3 regions of the Sporosarcina sp. resist genome follow, and region 3 is predicted to be linked to each of the others. Evidence: riboswitches for the same ligand, from Rfam matches in the RefSeq annotation. Region 3 holds a riboswitch; each other region holds the start of a gene.
What was found. Region 3 has a riboswitch for preQ1 ahead of queF (preQ(1) synthase). Riboswitches for the same ligand answer to the same signal wherever they lie in the genome.

Region 1: it holds a riboswitch for preQ1, as region 3 does, so the genes downstream of both, H7992_RS22870 (QueT transporter family protein) here and queF (preQ(1) synthase) in region 3, are expected to answer to the same signal.
Region 2: it holds a riboswitch for preQ1, as region 3 does, so the genes downstream of both, queC (7-cyano-7-deazaguanine synthase QueC) here and queF (preQ(1) synthase) in region 3, are expected to answer to the same signal.

Annotation. Positions count from the first base shown of each region.
Region 1 covers NZ_CP060287.1:4,757,768-4,764,910, forward strand. Annotated here, with positions in the region: gene H7992_RS22835 (hypothetical protein) at 1-114, shown strand, start outside; gene H7992_RS22840 (hypothetical protein) at 107-664, shown strand; gene H7992_RS22845 (CPBP family intramembrane glutamic endopeptidase) at 691-1,599, shown strand; gene H7992_RS22850 (DMT family transporter) at 1,639-2,508, opposite strand; gene H7992_RS22855 (beta-carotene 15,15'-monooxygenase) at 2,643-3,680, opposite strand; gene H7992_RS22860 (nitroreductase family protein) at 4,225-4,854, opposite strand; gene H7992_RS22865 (winged helix-turn-helix transcriptional regulator) at 4,989-5,324, shown strand; PreQ1 riboswitch class I at 5,585-5,631, shown strand; gene H7992_RS22870 (QueT transporter family protein) at 5,639-6,121, shown strand; gene H7992_RS22875 (excisionase family DNA-binding protein) at 6,189-6,419, shown strand; gene H7992_RS22880 (BCCT family transporter) at 6,626-7,143, shown strand, end outside.
Region 2 covers NZ_CP060287.1:2,217,736-2,224,878, reverse strand. Annotated here, with positions in the region: gene H7992_RS10995 (C40 family peptidase) at 1-102, shown strand, start outside; partial or broken gene H7992_RS10990 (hypothetical protein) at 134-478, shown strand; gene H7992_RS10985 (metallophosphoesterase) at 592-1,680, opposite strand; gene H7992_RS10980 (2,3-butanediol dehydrogenase) at 1,915-2,964, opposite strand; PreQ1 riboswitch class I at 3,141-3,184, shown strand; gene queC (7-cyano-7-deazaguanine synthase QueC) at 3,193-3,858, shown strand; gene queD (6-carboxytetrahydropterin synthase QueD) at 3,855-4,280, shown strand; gene queE (7-carboxy-7-deazaguanine synthase QueE) at 4,277-4,984, shown strand; gene H7992_RS10960 (hypothetical protein) at 5,097-5,276, opposite strand; gene H7992_RS10955 (2OG-Fe(II) oxygenase) at 5,753-6,397, shown strand; gene H7992_RS10950 (DUF2157 domain-containing protein) at 6,594-7,143, shown strand, end outside.
Region 3 covers NZ_CP060287.1:1,802,585-1,809,727, forward strand. Annotated here, with positions in the region: gene yhbH (sporulation protein YhbH) at 14-1,180, shown strand; gene H7992_RS09030 (SpoVR family protein) at 1,177-2,586, shown strand; gene H7992_RS09035 (hemerythrin domain-containing protein) at 2,848-3,264, shown strand; gene recQ (DNA helicase RecQ) at 3,319-5,097, shown strand; gene queF (preQ(1) synthase) at 5,144-5,641, opposite strand; PreQ1 riboswitch class I at 5,728-5,771, opposite strand; gene H7992_RS09050 (MFS transporter) at 5,798-6,964, opposite strand; gene H7992_RS09055 (hypothetical protein) at 7,133-7,143, shown strand, end outside.

The sequences.
Region 1 (7,143 bases), 2.1 Mb from region 3:
GAGTCAGGTAAGCCTTTTTCTACAGTAGGCGGTCTTATTGTGCGTCCTTATTTGGAACAAAAAGATGTCAATGCAATTATCAAGGAGAAAACAAAGGGGGATACCAATGGATAAAGCATTAAGGTATATGTTCTGGGGGTATCTTTTCATTTTTTTCCGGGTCCATATTGGTTTTGATTGGCTAGCTGACCCTGTCGGATATTATTTGATTTACTCCGGATGCTTCATGCTTATCGATAAATATCCTCATGCAAAAAAAGCAGGAATCGTAGCTGGACTAGGCATAGTCATTTCTTTCCCGGCAATTTTCGTTAATCTTTCTGCGCATTATCTCGGTATTTGGGAAGTCTATTCACTTGCTTTACTCGTCCTAAAACTGATTGTCGCCTATTTTCTTTTCGCTGTTCTAAAAAGTATTGTCAATGACTATGCTAATCAAGCATTGATAAACCAGACGAAAAGTGTCTATACATTTTATATAGCTATCCACTTATCCGTGCTTATGCTCATGTCATTTTCCATGAATATAGCTGAGGACCAATGGATCACACTTACATTCATGCTGACAATGGGCGCCTTAGTTATGGATATCATGTTTCTTCTACTACTTGCAGCCATTCGGCAAGCACAACCGCGACAGACAGCTCACGACTATTCGGTATGAAAACAGTGGAAATTGGGAGGGATAAGATGTTTAAAAACCAATCAGGTCAAGTAAGGGCTGGCTGGCTTATTTTACTAACCTTTATAGCCATGCTAATTGTTCAACAGTTATTCTCACTTCCTGGGATTCTTTTATTGATGTTCACTGAAGCACCTTTTAGTGAGGGATTTAGTTATCTCGATATGCAAACTGCTTTCGATTCACACCCTTGGATTTCCCTTTTAATGCAAGGCGGTGGTACAGTCGGTGGAATAGTGATTACTTTTTTACTATGGCGTTTTATAAATAAGGGTTCCATGAAAGAGCTCGGCTTTAGAGGTTCGTTGAAAGACTTATGGTTTGGACTGTTTCTTGGTGCATTATCGATTATCTTTATTTTTATTGTATTGATGGCGACCGGCAATGTGACACTCCTTAATTCATTGTCAAACCCTCATTTCTCAATATTTACGATTACTTTTCTAGTTCTATTTATTCTTGTCGGAATCTTTGAAGAGATGTTCTTTAGAGGATATGTCATGTCCACCATGGCAAGTAGGGGAAATAAAAAGTGGGTTATCTACGTAGCATCCGCTTTAATTTTCAGCATCGCCCATGGTGCAAATCCAAATGTAAGTCTTTTAGGATTAATGAATATTGCACTGGTCGGGCTTTTATTCGCTTATATGTTTGACGCCACAAAAAGTTTGTGGCTGCCGATTGGTTATCATATTACGTGGAACTACTTCCAAGGGAATATTTTTGGATTTGCGGTAAGCGGTACAGCACCAAATGGCATCTATAGCGTTGAACTAGCCGAGGGACATGATTGGCTGACTGGTGGTGCATTCGGCCTAGAAGGTGGAATCCTAGCAACGATGCTAATCTTGGTCGGTTTTATCGCTACAAAGCTTTATTCCAAATCGAAAAATCAAAAAAATACAGGAAGCCTTTAAAGCTTCCTGTATTTTGAATTTCAAAAACAAAAAGACTGTTCAAACCTTCACTTTCCTACCACTCAACGTCAACACAAGAATTCCACCAAGCAACATCGCAATACCCATCCACGACGTTCCTGTCAGTCGTTCACCTACAACAATCACACTCAATATAGCAGCAGTAAGTGGTTCAGCAAGTGACAGGGTGACTGCTGACGATGAAGGTATCCGTTTCAATCCGGCAGAAAACAGGATATATGCCACACTGGTTGTGACGATCCCAAGATACAACACAACAGAAATTCCACGCCCCGTCATAAGCCCTTCCGTTTCGAATAAAAACAAGAATGGCATGAGCATTATCGCACTCATCGAAAAGATAACCGCAACAGCAGGCACAGGATCTACCTTGTCTAGTACGTCTTTATTGACAAGTGTATAAAAGGCAAACAACAATCCAGCCCCAAGTGACATCGCGATTCCCACTGGATTTACAACGATTCCATCTTTATTTAAAAAGAGCAGTGCACAGCCTATAATTGCAAGTGCTGTCGCCATGATCCACACCCGAGTCGGACGGCGTTTTGCTAGTAACCATTCAATGATTCCAGAAAAAACTGGAGCACTTCCGATTGTGACGACCGTGCCTATAGCAACCCCCGTTAATCTGACAGAAGAAAAAAATAAATACTGAAAAATGGCCATCGAAATAGCTGCATACAGGGTAGATCTCCAAGGCCAATTTCGAAAATCGATTTTACGCATAATGAGCAAAATAACTAGTAACGAAAAACCCCCTATAGCAAGCCTCGATGCCCCAACTGCCAACGGATGAATCGTTTGCGGCATGAATGTTTGGGCTGTGCCAGTCGTCCCCCAAAGTATCGCACCTACCAGCACGACTAGATATGAAATACGTTGTGACAAAGTGATCCCCCCTTACTCTCTCTACAGTAGAAGATACCACATAAATCAAATTTTCCAATACCTTAATTCTACTTAATTGAATCCACAAGTGATTATACGAACCTAGCTAAACCGGTGAGATACAACATCTATCTTCATAACTTTTGCTTCACCAGTTCTTTAAACCTCTCCGAATCATCTACTCGAATAGCTACTTGATCATAGAATTTCTTTACCCCCATCAACAGTGTCGCTTCTACTGGATATTTCAACTTTAATAGGACACTCGGGTACACTTTCTCAAAATCACGTGCAATAAAATCAATCGTATTCTTCGAAAATTTTTGTTCCAATACATCAGGGTCTTCTATTATCTCCTCAATATCTTCCCATCGAATTTCCATACGCTTCATCAAACCTAGAGAAACATACATACTTTCATGCTCTATCTGCAAAGGATTGAAGCGTAGTGCTTGAATATCACCTAAAAATAACAGGACTGAGTAGATGTTTATCACTAGCAGAATAAGCGATAAAATAAATGATTTGTCATGCAACCACCAGTGAATACCGATTGTTTCAATCACAATTGCATGGATCATCATCACTTGAAAGGCGATTAAACTTGATTTTTTGTAGAGTGTGAACGTATTGTCTTTTTCTTGCGGTTTCTTTTTCCAAATACAAAAAGCATAATAAAACATGAGCATTTCCGAACAAATCACTTGAATAATCGGATGCTTTCTTACCTTTTCGTCCACTGCATGAGAGAAAGAAAATAAAAGTGGTAAAGGGCTTTTCTTCACCGTTTGAATGATTTCGGGTAAATATTTAAAAAGAGTTACTAACAACAGAACTTCAAGTAAAACGAGTGCACCTTCTATTACAAAACCTGCTAACGTAATCGTCTTAAAAGGAGCTAAATACTCCATCGGAATCATAAAGCGTGCAACCATAAGGCCCCCAGCCATCAACACAATGAGATACTTCCAACTCATTTTACGTTGCCAAGCTAAAAATAAAACGGGTGCCACAATGGTTAAATCAAGGATGGAACCTAGCACGACACCATTCGTTTTTGTAGGCAACAGGTTAAGCCCAAAGGAAGAGCGGTATAAAGCAAAATTAGAAGCCAAAACAAGTAATAATAAGATTAGCCATACAATATGGATTGATTCCCTTTTATATACCATGTTATCCACCTCACTTTTTTTGAGTTATAATGTTTTCCAACTTTTGAAATATACGATGTAACTCCTGAATATCCTTCATTCCTAACTTTTCCTAACTTTTCCTACTACTTTTCGTTAATCGTTTGCTCAATTTATGTAAGTTTTTCGAAATAGGCTATCCTTCTTAATTGATCGAGTTTTATTTTCAATTCCCTACGATTTTCTTTATTGATTTTTCTCAGGTCTGTTTAATAATTGGCTTACAGTACTTGACGTAATTCGTAACCTTGTCGTTAGCTCACTTGTTTTACAGATGCCTATTTTCAATCACATCTTGGTATTCGGAATCTGATTGCAATCCATCTCTTCTACGTTTAATAATCTCTTTCATATTGTTAGATAACCTAGAATCCATTACAACACCTTCTTTCGTTCCGATTAACAGTTAATTAGTATTAACCATAAATACAACTTAACATAATGTCAATAATTGTTATTAATATAAACTAAAAATCTGTATACAAAAAAGCCCGAAATGCATGTAGCATCCCGGGCAATAAATTTCTTATATAAAACGCACAACTTCATCTAAAGGCAAGCGGGAAGACCCGTATGCCGGGGCAGCGGCCTTTCCTAAGGCAATCAGTACAATTGGGAATTGATCACTAGGAAGGTCGAATCTCTCAGCAAATTTCACTTTATCAAAGCCACCTATTGTTGAAGTATCATAGCCTTTTTCTTTGGCAATCAACAGCAATTGCATAGAAACTAGCCCTGCATCGAAAGAAGCGATATTCATTCTTGCCTCTCTTGGAATAGTTGGATAGACCGCATTCGTACTGGCAATCGTACGATCTTTAATCGACTCATCCATATGACCTTCTGCAACATTTTGTGTATAGATTTGCTCCACCTTTTTATACGCATCGATATTACCTAAGACAGCGATAACGGCAGATGAATCCCCCACCTGGACTTGATTGTTAGCAATTACTTGCAGTTCTTTCTTCACCTCGGGGTCTTGGATAACTATAAAACTCCAAGATTGCAGGTTACTAGATGAAGGAGCTATTGTTGCCAGCTTCAGCATTTCTGCAATTTCCTCTTTTGCGATTGTAGCGTTCGGATCGAACACTCTTACCGATTTTCTGTCCTTCATTACACTATATAAATGTGAGTTCAATGTTGTAGTCATTGTATTGCCTCCCTTTCTAAAACTTACTAATAGTAAGTACCTGCATTCAACTTACCATTAGTAAGTTTGTTATGTCAACCCTAACGATACATGTTAAGATAGATGAAAGATAAAGCAGAATGGAGGTTCGACTAGTGAATCAACCGAAAAATTGTGGGAATTCATCACATGTCTGCAACAACTTTCACGATACAATTGAATTTATTGGTAAGAGATGGATGGGGGTAATTATTTATACACTAATGTCCGGACCCAAGCGTTTTCATGAAATCACTGAAGGTATTCCAGGGATATCAGATCGACTTTTAACAGAACGGTTGAATGAATTAATCAAAGAAGGCCTCGTTACAAAAAAACAACTTGAGCCTTCTTCTACTATAGTTGGATATGAGCTAACGGACAGCGGGATGGAATTAAAAGAAGTTATTACTGCCATACGGAACTGGATGGCAAAGCGAACAAACCTTTAGATCAGAAAGGTTAGAGAATTCATTAAACTCCCAAAGAAGAGCTATTTCCCCTAGAGGTTGATAGCTCTTTTCCCTTGCCCTAATTAACCACATTCATCTTTCCTACACTTTTCTCAATCATTTATATCCAGCTATTCCATGGCTGCAACAAGACTTCGAACATCGATATTTATCCTATCCAAATTCTTACTTCTTCATTTTTCACATGTATTGACATGTACGAATCAAAAACACTATGATACACTGGATTGCAGGCTTTTTAACACGTGGTTCGTCAACCATCCCACGCTAAAAAAACTAGGAGGAAATGAATAATGAAAATAAAAACAATGGCCATTAGCGGGATTATCGCCGCTTTATATGTAGCTGTTTCCCTATTAATAGCACCATTAGCATACTCAGCCATCCAATTTAGAATCCCTGAGATGTTCAACCATCTTGTCGTGTTCAATAAAAAGCTCATATTTGGAATTGTGCTTGGTGTATTTGTGACAAACTTATTTTCCCCACTTGGTATGTATGACTTATTTTTTGGGGTAAGCCAATCAATCCTAGCCCTTTCAATTACGATTTTCTCTGCTAAATTCATATCTGGAATATTCAAGCGAATGGTCTTCAACACGCTTGTTTTCACCTTTACAATGTTCATCATTGCTTTCGAGTTGAATCTAGCATTAGAACTGCCTTTCCTACTTACCTGGTTAACAGTCGCAATAGGTGAATTCGTCGTTATGGCTATCGGGATTCCGATTATGATGATTTTAAATAAACGTTTGAAATTCGAAAAACTTATTTAACATAACCCATCCCCTCCATTTCACTGTTAGCGATTGAAATAGAGGGATTTTTTAAGGAGATGGATCGATGTACATAACAATCCAAGAAACCGCTGAACATCTAGGTATGCCTGTCGAACAAGTAGAAAAGTACGTGCGGGAAGGTCGCATCCGTTCCGTCCATGATGGTGAAAAATTCCTTATTAACAAAGATCAGTTTGGACTCTATTTAGAACAGCTCGAAATGTTAAAACACCAAATCGATGAATGGCGGAACGAACCTATTCCACCCGATCGTGACATTAAAGATGAAGATTGAAAAACAAAGATGAAGATTGAAAAACCGGTTGAAAATCTACGGATTTTCAGCCGGTTTTGTTTTATTTAAGATAGGGTATCGTTCCGTTAAAGGTATGGAAATCGCTATAAGAGAAAATACTAAATACATCGATTGGTTGCTTTCAATATGCTTTGCTAGTATAGTAAGAAGCTGTTTCCAAATTACCAGCTCCACGAGGGGGAATTATGAAGAAAATTTCAAATGTCTTTTACATCACAATTGGTCTGATTATTTTGACCGTCGGATATGGCGCGTTTGCACCTGAAAGTTTTGAGGCTGTTACAACGAATGTCCGAAACTTTGTTGCGTCGTCTTTCGGTTGGTACTATATGCTGCTCATGTCATTTATGTTAGCGCTCAGTTTCTTTTTCATCGTCAGTCCATACGGAAAAATCCGGCTTGGAAAAGATACGGACCGTCCGCAGTTTTCAACAGTTACATGGGTTGCCATGCTGTTTTCCGCCGGGATGGGTATCGGCCTAGTCTTTTATGGTGCCGCTGAACCATTATCACACTTTGCAATCAGTCCTGCTTCGGAAGATCCAAATACGGATGCTGCTTTCAAAGAAGCCTTACGTCAATCTTTCTTTCACTGGGGGATTCACATATGGGCCATGTACGGAGTCATTGCGCTATCTTTAGCCTTCTTCCAGTTCCGCAAAGGGGAACCGGGATTAATTTCAGCAACATTGAAGCCGATATT
Region 2 (7,143 bases), 420 kb from region 3:
GGCAATAATAAGTTCGTGCATGCTGGGGGCAAGCAGTCGCAAGTAACAAGCTTAAGTAACAGCTACTGGAAATCAAAATTTGATAGTTTTAAACGGCTGTAAAAAGAAACCCTGACTCGTAAAACCAATGGAATCCGTTATGAATGCGATTATTCTAACAGCCGTATTATCTGCAGGTAACTCTGGCATGTATACGTCCACTCGCGTTCTTTGGGACTTGGCGCACGAAATAAAAGAGCTTCCAAATCGTACAAAATGGTTCCTGCTTGGTCCATTATTGGTGCTATTTCTATGTATTTTCATTATTTTAGATCAAAACTTTCAAGCTTTCATGGGTAGCGGAATTGATTGGAATAGCGTAGTCATTCCCTACGTCGGTTTACTATTGTTCTTAATCGTTTGGCTAGTCTATAAAGTAGAACACAAATCAAAATTGATTCCATTGAAAGACTGTGATTTTGAAAACAAATACCCATAAGTAAAACAGCTGAAAGAAAAGGAAATCCTTTTCTTTCAGCTGTTTTTTCCTTTTTGTAAAGAACCCCAACTTTCAGCTTGCCATTGTCTCAATGTCTCCTGTTATTTTGCGTTTCATTTCTGGAATTTGAGATTGATTTCTACGATTTCAGCACGGCTACCGATTCTAAGAGGGGGGCCCCATGTACCAAAACCAGAAGTTACGATTGAGTGTAGCTGACCTTTCATTATGTGGCCATAATGATTTTCAAAAATCCATCGAGTAATTAGATTAGCTGGAAATAGTTGACCTCTATGCGTATGTCCCGATAACAGTAAATCGATGCCACTGTCACTTGCCTCGTCAAATTCAACGGGCTGGTGGTCCATCATAATCATTGGTTTGTTTTGGTCTAAGTCGGCAACTAATGCAGTTGTTGTAATCCTACTCTTTGCCGCCAGATCTTTTCGACCAATGATGTAAAAGTCATCGGAAACGAGTGCTGTTTCGTCTGCTAGTACATGGATGCCGATTTTATCCATTTCGATAACTAATTGATCAACATCATTGCCATAATAATCATGATTCCCAGGTACTGCGTAAACGCCAAGTGGTGCATGAAGTTTCCCTAATATTTTCCCCATCTCTTTATCCAGGTATGGAGCAATGTAGTCATCGATAATATCACCAGGAATTAAGATTAGATCGGGGCGTGATACCTCAATTTCGGCAACTAAACGTTCCAAATGCTTTTCACCGACAATGCTTCCGAGATGAAGATCGGATACAACGACAAGTTTTAACTCTTTTTCTGTAGCTGGTTTATCAATAGCTACCTCATACGTTGTGACAACGGGACTCCAAGCATTGTACGAACCGTAGATAAGCACAACAACAAAGAATAATATCGTCCCTAATCCGATTTGAAAAATCCATTTCTTTTTCAATAAGCAGATCGCGAGATTGATCAAAGGTAATAATAGTAAACTATAGCCAAAAATCACGAGCCAAAATCCGCCGATGAATTGGATAGGTACCCATGACCAAAACCGTCCGATGAAAAAGGACAAACTAAGTAAGATCATGAGCATTATATAGGTTTTCTTGAAGGCAGCAAATTGCGTTGTTTTCAGCCATACCCAGCCATTGTATCCGATATAAAAACATAACAGTAAATAGATCACTAAGACGAGCAAAATTAATAAAATAGTTGTAAATGACATCTGTTGTTTCCCTCACTTTATCACATCAATTACCGAACAAAGTTAGAGAGTAATGGTAACCGTAAAAATTGTTCCCTTCCCCTTCTCGCTTTGTATAGTTTTTTTAGCCATGAAGATCAATGATTATTTTTGCGATAGATAAACCTAGTCCGCCACGGTATTCACCTAAAAAAAGTACCTAAGTAACATCCAAAGATGCAACCAGGGTACTTTACTTTTAACTATTCTATCGTATTATTGTTCGCCGCTCAATTTAACAAGAATCTTCGCTTGCGTTTTGTCATTCGTTAACGCATCAAAACCTTTTTCAACAAGCTCTTCAAGCTCAATACGGCTCGTAATAATTTCTTTAGGGTTAATTTCGCCAGAATCCATCATATCAATTGTTTTCTGGAATACTGCAGGCTCATAAGCTAGTGTTGATGTAATTTTAATACCGGAAGCCGTTAAATCCATTGGTGAGAAGGAAACTGGTTTCGGGAATATAGATACAATAACAACCGTCCCCCTCGTTTTTGTGATTTTAATTGCCTGGTTCAACGTAATTTCTACGCCAGCTACCTCGAACGAGACATCAAAGCCTTCAGGTTCAATCTCTTTTCCAACTTCCAAAGGATTCACTTTACCTGAGTTGAACACATGTGTAGCTCCTACTGCCAACGCCTTTTCCAAGCGCTCTTCAGACAAGTCAAATACAACAATTTTGTTAGCACCCTGTGCTTTTGCAGCAATGATTGTCAATAATCCAATCGGGCCAGCACCAAATACAGCAACCGTTTGACCAGCTTGCAATCCGCCTTCTTTCACGGCCTGTACAGTAACTGCCATCGGTTCTACAAGTGCGCCTTCTTCAAGAGATAAACCTTTCGGAAGTGCATAAACGTTTTTCTCAGATACGACTGCAAAGTCTGCAAATCCACCGTCAGAACCTAGTCCAACAAACGTGAAGCCATCATATATATCATACTCAGACGATTTAGTGCCATATGTAATCAACGGATTGATAACGACACGATCCCCTGCTTTAAAGCGTGTCACATCAGAACCAACTTCCTCAACAATACCTGAAAACTCATGCCCTAACGTTAGTGGCGCTTCCTGGTTTGTCAATGGATCCGGACCATTTCCTGGAATTAATACTGGGCCTTCATGGTATTCATGCAAGTCACTGCCGCAAATACCAGTCCATGCCACTCGTATTTTTACATCATTTGCAAGAACTTCTTTCACTTCACGCTCTTCAACACGAATATCATTGGCTTTATACCATACTGCTGCTCTCATTGATAATTCATCTCCTTAAGTTGTTTGCATAGTTATCATACACCTAATTAAACAATTCATTAAACGATAGACTTATAATACGCGGATTGTATTATAAGAATTGTGTGCGCAACTGTTTCCAAACCCCTCTTCTAATCCCTTCCATCACCTATTTATGTTATCATTAACGTTGTTCAAAAAAAGAGGTTCGAAAACTCCCTCTCTAAAAAACTAAGGAGATGTTTTATAGTGAAAAATGAAAAAGCGGTTGTCGTCTTTAGCGGCGGCCAAGATAGTACGACATGCCTGTTTTGGGCATTGAAAAATTTCCGTGAAGTTGCTACGGTGACGTTTGACTATGGTCAGCGCCATTCGGAGGAAATCGAGTGTGCTAGAAAAATTGCAGATGAGCTTGGGGTATCGTTTAAAGTACTGGATATGAATTTGATCAACCAACTGTCAGCAAATGCCTTGACGCGAGATGATATTGAAGTGAATGAAGTAGAAGGTGAATTGCCGTCGACTTTCGTTCCAGGCAGGAATCATTTATTCCTGTCATTTGCCGCGGTCTATGCAGATGCGATTGGTGCTCGGCACTTAATTACGGGTGTCAGTGAAACGGATTTTAGCGGTTATCCTGATTGCCGTGACAATTTTATAAAATCGTTGAATGTGACACTGAATTTAGCTATGGACGGGCGGTTTGTCATCCATACGCCTTTGATGTGGCTCGATAAGTCCGAAGTTTGGGCTTTGTCTGACGAACTTGGTGCGTTCGACTTTGTGCAGAACAAGACACTTACTTGCTACAACGGAGTTCCGAGTACAGGCTGCGGGAAATGTCCTGCCTGTGTGTTACGGAATGACGGTCTCGCTACCTATTTATCTAAAAAGTCTGTAGGTGTCTCTGAATGATGCAGCAATTTTATCCGCAAGTTCAGCATTCATATCGTTTTGAATTAAACAAAGACATGCATTTTTCTGCGGCACATTTCATTCCAAGCGAAGATGCTGGAAAATGCCAAGTAATGCACGGTCATACGTATTACTTAAACATAACAATTGGAGGAAATGAACTGGATTCAATCGGTTTCCTGATTGATTTCAAGGAACTCAAAAACCTCATTCATGATAAATACGATCATTCTGTGTTGAATGATCATCCTGAATTTAAGAACAATTTCCCGACGACCGAGAAATTGGCAGAACAGGTTTGCAAATCAATCCAGGAAGTTCTTCTAACTAGAAACAACAAGCCTGTCTGCCTTCAAGTCATAGTCCGAGAAACGCCGACTAGCTATGTCATCTATCGTCCTGAACAGGAGGTAGTCCTATGAAGATTCCTGTTATGGAAGTATTCGGTCCGACTATTCAAGGCGAAGGAATGGTCATGGGGTTAAAGACGATGTTTGTTCGAACAGCTGGATGTGATTATTCTTGTTCTTGGTGCGATTCCAGTTTTACTTGGGACGGTTCGGGAAAAAGCACTTCGAAACAGCCGGCAGAAATCATAGATGAACTTAAAGCAATAGGCGGACAGTCATTTTCACATGTCACAATTTCAGGTGGGAACCCTGCCCTTCATAAAGGAATTGGGGAACTTGTCGATTTGTGCCACGAACAAGGTTGGAAGGTCGCAGTTGAAACGCAAGCTTCTTTTTGGCAGGATTGGTTATTGAAAATTGATGACATCACGCTTTCCCCAAAACCACCAAGTTCAGGGATGGTGACGGATTTCAGTAAACTGGATACGTTCATGGAGAAACTGATTGAAACGACTGCTACTTTGAAAGTCGTCATTTTCGATGAAAAGGATTTCAAGTTTTCGGAAGAGGTCCATCTGCGATATCCGGCGTTTCCTTTCTTTCTACAGACAGGAAATGACGATACGACGACAACTGACGATGCACTTCTCGTTTCGACATTGTTACAACGATATGAGTGGTTAATTGATTTAACAGTCCACTCCCCTATAATGAATGATGCCAAAGTGTTGCCACAATTGCATACTCTGCTATGGGGGAATAAACGCGGCGTCTGATAAGACTTATTCATTTCTCTGTGATCAGTATTGCATCTCTATTTTTGACATATAAAGATGATTTAATAAAGAACCAAGCGTCGGAATTGTTCTAATCCGACACTTGGTTCTTTTACTTGTGAAATTCACTATAAATCGATGAAGGCAGTTTTCTAAATTGATCGGTTTGTAAAGGCAATAAACCTAATAAAAGGTCCTCTTTTGTTCCCTTCCAATCTTCCATTCTCCCCATTGAAATCACTTCAACTATTACTTTTACAACAGATTGAGCCGACACGTTGTCATTTTCCACATCTAAATTTCCTCACTATTAGCCACAATATTAACGAAAAGATCCCAACATTAAAATGGTTACCAAATTTGCGATATGTTAAAATTCTATGATAAAATAAAATCATTCAAAGAAGAAACTATAAGAGCATGCTCTTATAATCAAATATTTGAAGTGAAAGTAGACCGTTAACACGTATAATCATTACCAATAAAGTTAATCTTCAATCAGAGGGGGGTTCTTCATCCCCCACTGATTGTTTAAAGAACTTAGGCTAAGTGCGCCACGTCCTGTGGCAAAGCCTAAGTAACCAACAGGGAGGAATGAACTGCAATTCCTCCTCGTTGGCCCTAACCATTCGGGCTTTTACGGGCATTTGATCCCCCACTTATTCTTCTTGTGTCCTTTAAGACTTGAAGTGGGGGTCTTACTGCCCGTTAATGCGGGATAAAACGTACTCGTTCTGAAAATTAGATAGTTTAAGGGGTCGTTTGAAGATGATAACGGAGAATAAAGAACAAACTATATTTGATCACGCTGGAAATAAAATAAAAACAGACAGAGAAATTGATATAATCACTAGATTCGAAGAGCCATTGATAGTAATTTTAGGTAATGTTTTAAGTAACGAAGAATGTGATGAACTAATCAAATTGTCAAAGGACAAAATGCAACGTTCAAAAATTGGGAAGACTCGTGAAATAGATGAACTGAGAACAAGTAGTAGTATGTTTTTTCAAGAAAGTGAAAGTGAAAACGAAACTGTTGCTAGAGTCGAAAAGAGAATTGCGACTATCATGAATATTCCTATTGAACACGGAGAGGGAATTCAAATCCTTAAGTATACTCCTGGTCAAGAGTATAAAGCTCATTATGATTTTTTTTCATCAACAAGTAAAGTAGCAAACAATAATAGAATTAGTACGCTCATTATGTACTTAAATGATGTAGAACAAGGCGGAGAAACTTTTTTCCCTAAACTGAATCTCTCAGTAACCCCACACAAGGGTATGGCAGTTTATTTCGAGTATTTCTATAGTGATGATGATTTAAACAAGTTAACTTTACATGGTGGAGCACCAGTTATAGCCGGAGAAAAGTGGGTCGCAACGCAATGGATGAGAAAACAAAAATTAAGATAAAAAGCGCTCAATATGAGTGCTTTTTATTTTGTTAAATTCCATCAAAATTGTAAAAAAAGCAGGAATGATAATAGAAAAAAGAAAGGAGTAGATAAGGGACATTGTACTTAATTTACGAAAAACGGAAACTGTTGCATCTCAATAATTGCGGGTATACTTAGCATAAGGGAGTCTAAAAGAAACGGAGGTCAATGAGATGAAGAGGAAAATTAGTAAATCAGAGTACCGTATCCTTGAGAAGGAATTCCTCTTTTTGGAACAAACAGGACAATTGGAAACAAATCAGGCACGCAAACTTCTAGCAGAATATTTGCCTACTGAGCGACTAAGTTTTGTACGGGTATTGCTAGTCATCGGAGCGATTTTAATCGGCGTTGGCATTCTTAGCTTCATCGCAGGTAATTGGCAAGAAATACCGAAACTTGCGAAGTTCTTACTATTATTCCTTGGGACAGCCGGCTTTTATGCAGGTGGTCATAAGATGGAAGATATTTACCCGAAAACTTCACGAAGTCTCTATTATATTGGTGTATTTGTGTTTGGCGCCGGGATTTTTCTAATTGGTCAAATGTTTAATCTGGGTGAAGGTGTTTATACAGATTTCTTCATGTGGGGCCTCGGTATTTTACCACTCGCCTATCACTTGAAAGACAAACTCATTTTTGCGTCTGCTAGCTTATTCTTCATCATTTACGGTTTCAAAGTGTTGAATGGAACGGTTGAATTACCTTATCTGCTTCTACTAA
Region 3 (7,143 bases):
GGTGTGGATGAAGATGAGTGAAAAAGACAATGAACATTTTGCTATCTCACAAGAAAACTGGTCTCTTCACCGAAAGGGCCATCAAGATCAGCAACGTCACTTAGATAAAGTGAAAGAAGCTATTCAAAATAACTTGCCTGATTTAATCAGTGAGGAAAGTATTATTTTGTCAAAAGGTAAGGACGTTATTAAAATCCCCATACGTTCGCTAGATGAATATAAAATTCGATACAATCATGACAAATCAAAGCATGTAGGGCAAGGAAATGGAGATAGCCAAGTAGGTGATGTGGTTGCGAAAGATGGATCGCAGGGGAAAAGTGGGCCAGGGACAGGGAAACAAGCCGGGGATCAAGCGGGGGAAGACTATTATGAAGCAGAAGTCTCGATTGCTGAATTAGAGGATGCCTTGTTTAAAGAAATGGAATTACCGGATTTGGAACAAAAAGAGCAGGCCGAAAACACGGCTGAAAAAATTGAGTTTAATGATATCCGAAAAAAAGGACTTATCGGAAATATTGATAAAAAACGAACGATTTTAACTGCTATTAAAAGGAATGCCATCAAAGGGAAAGCTGAAATTGCACCCTTTCACAATGATGATTTACGTTTTAAAACATGGGACGATGTGAAAAAACCTGAATCTAAAGCAGTAGTTCTTGCCATGATGGATACGAGTGCATCAATGGGTAATTTCGAAAAAATGATGGCGAGAAGTTTTTTCTTTTGGATGGCTAATTTTTTGCGCACGAAATATGAAACAGTTGAATTTGAATTTATTGCGCATCATACAGAAGCAAAAGTGGTGACTGAAGAGGACTTTTTCTCGAAAGGGGAAAGTGGGGGTACTATTTGTTCATCCGCGTATATAAAAGCACTTGAATTGATTGAAAATAAATACAATCCTGTACGCTATAATATCTATCCGTTTCACTTTTCTGACGGAGAAAATATGTCATCTGATAATGAAAAATGTATAAAACTTGTTCAAGAACTTATGGCTGTTTCCAATATGTTTGGTTACGGTGAGGTAAATGCCTATAATCGTTTTTCAACAATGATGTCCTCATTTAAAAAAATCGATGACCCGAAATTCCGTCATTATATATTGAAAGAAAAACGAGATGTTTACTTTGCGCTTAAAAGCTTCTTCCATAAAAACTTGGAGGGATTCGATTGACGGAAATAAAAGCGCTTCACCGTGCGATTGATGAAATCACAGAGATCGCAACTGGATTTGGTCTCGACTATTATCCCATGCGGTATGAAATTTGCCCTGCCGATATAATTTACACATTTGGAGCGTATGGGATGCCAACCCGTTTTACTCATTGGAGTTTTGGAAAGCAATTTCATAAAATGAAGTTGCAATATGATCTTGGTTTGAGTCAAATCTATGAGTTAGTCATTAATTCAAATCCTTGTTATGCGTTTTTGCTGGATACGAACAGCCTTATTCAAAACAAACTTATTGTTGCCCATGTTCTTGCCCATTGTGATTTTTTCAAAAATAATGTTCGATTCTCTAACACAAGAAAAGACATGGTAGAGAGTATGACTGCAACGGCTGAGCGCATTGCGAATTATGAAATGATCCATGGTAAAGATGAGGTAGAACGTTTTTTAGATGCTGTATTAGCCATTCAGGAACATATTGATCCTTCTATACTAAGGCCTCAACGGCCAGCTGATGATTTGGATGAGGAAAGTGTTGAAGAAGAAATTATACGGAAAACGCCTTATGATGATTTATGGAATTTGGATAGAAAAGCGGCAGAGAAGAAAGTAACAACACCAAAGGGAAAGAAAGTACCTCAAAATCAGGAAAAAGATCTTTTGCTATTTATTTTGGAGTATAGTCGTGAACTGGAAGAATGGCAACGTGATATATTAACGATGATGCGAGAGGAAATGCTCTACTTTTGGCCACAGCTTGAAACGAAAATTATGAATGAGGGCTGGGCATCTTTTTGGCATCAACGTATTTTGAGGGAAATGGATTTAACCTCAGATGAAACAATCGAATTTGCTACATTGAATGCGAATGTTATCCAGCCTTCGAAAACCTCGATTAATCCCTATTATCTAGGATTGAAAATTTACGAGGATATTGAAAAGAGATACAATAATCCGACGGAGAAATTGAGAAGGTTAGGGGTCCAGCCTAACACGGGTATAGAAAAAATCTTTGAAGTGAGAGAAATTGAATCGGATATATCCTTTATCCGCAACTATGTCACCAAAGAGTTAGTTCAACAGGAAGATTTATATCTCTTTGAAAAAAAGGGCGGCAACTATCAAATTACTACTAAAGATTATGAAAATGTAAGAAATCAACTAGTATCCATGCGTGTAAACGGTGGTTTTCCATATATCGTAGTTGAAAATGGAGATTACTTGCGCAACGGAGAACTGTATTTGGTGCATAAATACGAGGGGACCGAGCTGGATCTTAAGTATTTAGAAAGTGTGCTTCCTTATATTTATCAATTATGGGGACGGATTGTACATCTAGAAACGTATGTAGAGAATTTGCAAGTCGTCTATTCATATGATCGGAACAAGGTATATCGACGGTATGTTTAAGTGATAACCAATAGTTAGAAGTAGTACTATCCCGCGATCGGATTTTCGGTTGTGGGTTTTTTTCTCGTCCAGATTCCGATGGGGTAAAGGTTCATGGACTGGGAGATACATTCGTTAATGGTGCTTATGTGGAAATTGAAGTGGCAAAAGGTAAAACATCAATGAAAACGAAATTCATATAATGGCGAACGGACTTTCATTTCAATACGCCGCATAATCTGTTATTCTTAAAGTAAAGCTTAAGACGGGAGAGTGAATGAAATGGCTGGACCAGCACTTAAGAAACTACACTCCCACCGCGCAATTCATGAAGGCGGACTTTCAGGGGCAGTTAGTAAGACAGAGGGCATGATGGAATTTCTTCAACAGGGTGATCTTGCGTTGGCGAACCAGGCGGCTGATGATTTAATTGAATACTGGAAGACACGTGTTATCAGTCACGCGGATGCCGAAGAACAAGGGTTTTACGGAGAAGTTGCCGAACGGAATCCTGATCTGAAGGACACTGTTGTTCAATTGACACGAGACCATGATTTGCTACGGATTATCGTGAAGGATATTGAACAACTGCGTGAGGACGAAAATCTGAGTCCTGCTGTACTTCATAGGTTTCATGCATTAATCGTCGTCAATGAAATACATAGCCGCGATGAAGAACGCATGCTTTTTGAAAACTAATACTACTTTAAGCGCCATTAACCGGTGCTTTTTTCTTTGATATATAGTTAGGAGATGGTCCAAATCGAAAAAGCTTTATCAATATTGACAACATATTTTGGGTATCCTTCTTTTAGGACAGGTCAGGAGCAAGTTATCCGGGGCGTTATGAGCTATCAGGATACACTTTGCGTTATGCCAACGGGGGGCGGGAAGTCTGTCTGTTACCAAGTGCCCGCACTCGTGATGGATGGCACCGTTCTTGTTATTTCACCACTTATTTCACTGATGAAAGACCAAGTCGATGCACTCCACCAAGTAGGGATTCCCGCAGCGTACATCAATAGTTCACTTTCATCAGAGGAATACTTTGAAACAATGGAGAGAGCCGTGTTGGGCGAGTATCAGCTTCTTTACGTCGCCCCTGAACGTCTTGACTCACCGTCTTTCAAAAATCAGTTGCGGCGGATGACAATTCCGATGGTCGCTATTGACGAAGCACATTGTATTTCGCAATGGGGTCACGATTTCCGTCCAAGTTACCGCAATATAAGCAGTATTGTTTCTCTATTTGATAAAAAGCCGGTTCTCCTTGCACTAACAGCTACTGCCACACCAGCTGTCCGGGAAGATATTTGCCGTCAGCTTGGAATTAGTGAAAATAATACGGTTATGACAGGATTTGAGCGGGCAAACCTCACTTTTTCGGTCGTCAAAGGGCAAGACCGTGAAAAATTTGTAAAAGAATACGTCCGTAAAAATGAAGGAGAAGCGGGCATTATTTACGCTGCTACACGAAAAGCGGTTGATCATGTGCACGACATTCTTCAAAAAAGTGGAGTGTCTGTTGCGAAATATCATGCTGGACTTGGAGATATTGAACGTCAGTCTGGACAAGACCGTTTTTTGAATGATGAGGCGTCAGTCATGGTTGCGACAAATGCATTCGGCATGGGAATTGATAAATCCAATATCCGCTATGTTATTCATTACCAGATGCCGAAAAATATGGAGAGCTATTATCAGGAGGCAGGGCGTGCAGGACGTGATGGGCTTGACAGTGCTTGTACTGTGCTATTTTCATCACAGGATGTACAAACCCAGCGTTTCTTGATTGATCAATCACAAGACCCAAGCAGAATTCCGGCAGAGCTTGAAAAATTGCAGTCAATGATTGACTATTGCCATACAGAAACATGCCTTCAGAAATTCATTATTTTGTATTTCGGAGAGACAGATGTGAAGGACTGCGGTCGCTGTGCAAATTGTACCGACACACGTGAAAGTACGGATGTGACTGAAGACGTTCAAAAAGTATTGTCATGTGTCATTCGAATGGGACAACGGTTTGGCAAGGCGATGATTGCACAAGTATTAACAGGATCTCGGAACAAGAAGGTGATTGAATTCGGTTTCGATAAATTAACGACATACGGTTTAATGAAAGGGCGTAGCGCAAAAGATATATCTGATTTCATCGAGTTCATCATTTCAGAAAGTTATCTTGGCGTGGAGAATGGGCAGTTTCCAACCATTTACGTCAGTGAACAAGGGAAAGATGTGCTGACAGGTAAAGTGACAGTCAATCGAAAAGTGACTGTTATTACAATGCAAGTTGCGAATGATGATCCACTATTCGACCAGCTTCGTGCACTACGTATGAAACTGGCTCAAGAAGCGGGTGTACCGCCGTTCGTCGTCTTTTCAGATAAAACGTTGCGTGATATGGCGGCAAGAATGCCTGTTACAAATGATGATTTCCTCGAAGTAAATGGTGTTGGTCTTGCGAAATTGGAAAGATACGGGGAAGCATTCATGGAAGAAATCAAGACTTTTCAAATGCAAAACGCATAAAAACCATCCGGACAATGAACAGTCCGGATGGTTTTTTGTTATCAAATTATCTATTATCAACTTTTTCCGGATACATATCGTGATTCATCATCCGGTGTTCCGCCATTTGTACATATTTTGTTTCGGGTTTGCCATAGTTGCAATAAGGATCGATTGACAAGCCGCCACGCGGCGTAAATTTCCCCCATACTTCGATATAACGCGGTTCAATTAGTTTGATTATGTCATTCATAATAATATTGACGCAGTCTTCATGAAAGTCGCCATGATTTCGGAAACTGAATAGATATAATTTGAGTGCTTTACTCTCCACAAGTTTTTTATCCGGCACAAAACTGATATACATCGTCGCGAAATCGGGTTGCCCTGTCATCGGACAAAGTGATGTAAACTCCGGACAGTTGAATTTAACAAAGTAATCGCGATCCACATGCATATTGTCGACAGCCTCTAAAACATCGGGGTTGTACTCGTACACGTATTTCGTGTTTTGATTGCCGAGCAAAGTTAAGTCGGTCAATGTTGCTTCATCTCTTCCAGCCAATTAAAAAAACCTCCCGTATATTTTGTCAGGGAGGTCCATAGGCGCCGGGAAAACGGCCATATCGAATGCACATGGCGTAAATTCCGTCATCCATAGTTTTTTATAGAGGGTCGCTATGAACCTCTCCCGAACAGGGTATTCATTTCGTATCTGACATTATAGGACGTGCGATGATTTGTCAATAGATCCTTTTTTCTTCAAGCCAATCAAGGCATATAAAGCGACAGCGAGGAGGATGAATCCTGTCAGCATGAAAGCGCCTCGGTACTCCAAGTCCAAGAATCCAATCAAGCTTGAACCTGCAACGACACCAATCGAGAAGAACGCGTAAAAGTAACCATATGCTTTCCCGCGAAATTCAGGAGATGAAGAATCGATTAGCAGCGAGTTGATGGATGGGAAGAGGAAAGCGAATCCAGCCCCATAAATACACATTGCAATATATAAGTAATTCAATTCCTCAACTTGACTCAGGAACAGCATACTTAATCCCATAAGTGTTATTCCGAATGCAAGTGTCACAACTGGCCGTACACGGTCAAAAACTCGATTGATGGGCAATAAGAAGATGAGAATAGCGACGACGCCAAATGTGCTTAGTAACAACCCCGTTGTTTTGGTATCAAATCCAAGTGATTCAACTTTTAGCGGCAACACAAGGGCAAGTACACCTTGTGAGAACATTAAGAAGAATGCTCCCGCGAATGCTCTGACCATCCCCGGATGTTGGAAAAGATATCTGACACGGAAACTGTCAGCTCCTTTTGAAGGCTGTTTTCGTACATATGTAAACGATCGGAGAACAAAGAATGCAAGTATTGCCAGTAGCATCATGATGCTGCCGTTGACCGCCATAATGAAAGGTGTACTTGTTTTAGCTGCCACAATACCACCATAAGCTGGACCGATAATCGCTGCCAATCCAACGAATGCACCTGAAATTGCAACACTTTTACCTCGTTTAGATTCTTCTGCACGATTTGCCAGGAAAGTGAACGCAGCTGGTACAATTAGCCCTTCCATAAAACCATGGACAAAGCGGACACCGAGCAATGACATTGGTCCATCAACAAACGCGTAGAGGAAGAGAGAGAGTGCCGAAGCAAATAGTCCAAGTACGAGTATGAAAAAAGGTCCTCTTTTGTCAGTCATGAAACCGGAAATGACATTCCCGATAGTATTTGAAAATGAATACATACCAACTGCAAGTCCAACTAAAAATGGTGTAGCACCAAGAGATAATGCAAATGGGCTCATGACAGGCAGTTGCGAAAATAAATCAAAAAACGAGAAGAAAACGATGAGGTAAACAAAACCACGCATAATGAAGCCTCTTTTCAATTAATAGATAACATCCTACCCTATACTTTAGCATTATTTGGACCTAAGGGGAAAAGGAGAGATTGTGAACAAAACATATTCTTTAGCAATTAATGAAAGATAACGATAAGATTAATGAAATATATGAATGGGTAAAGGGGGAAACGGTGAGTGGGCTTTTT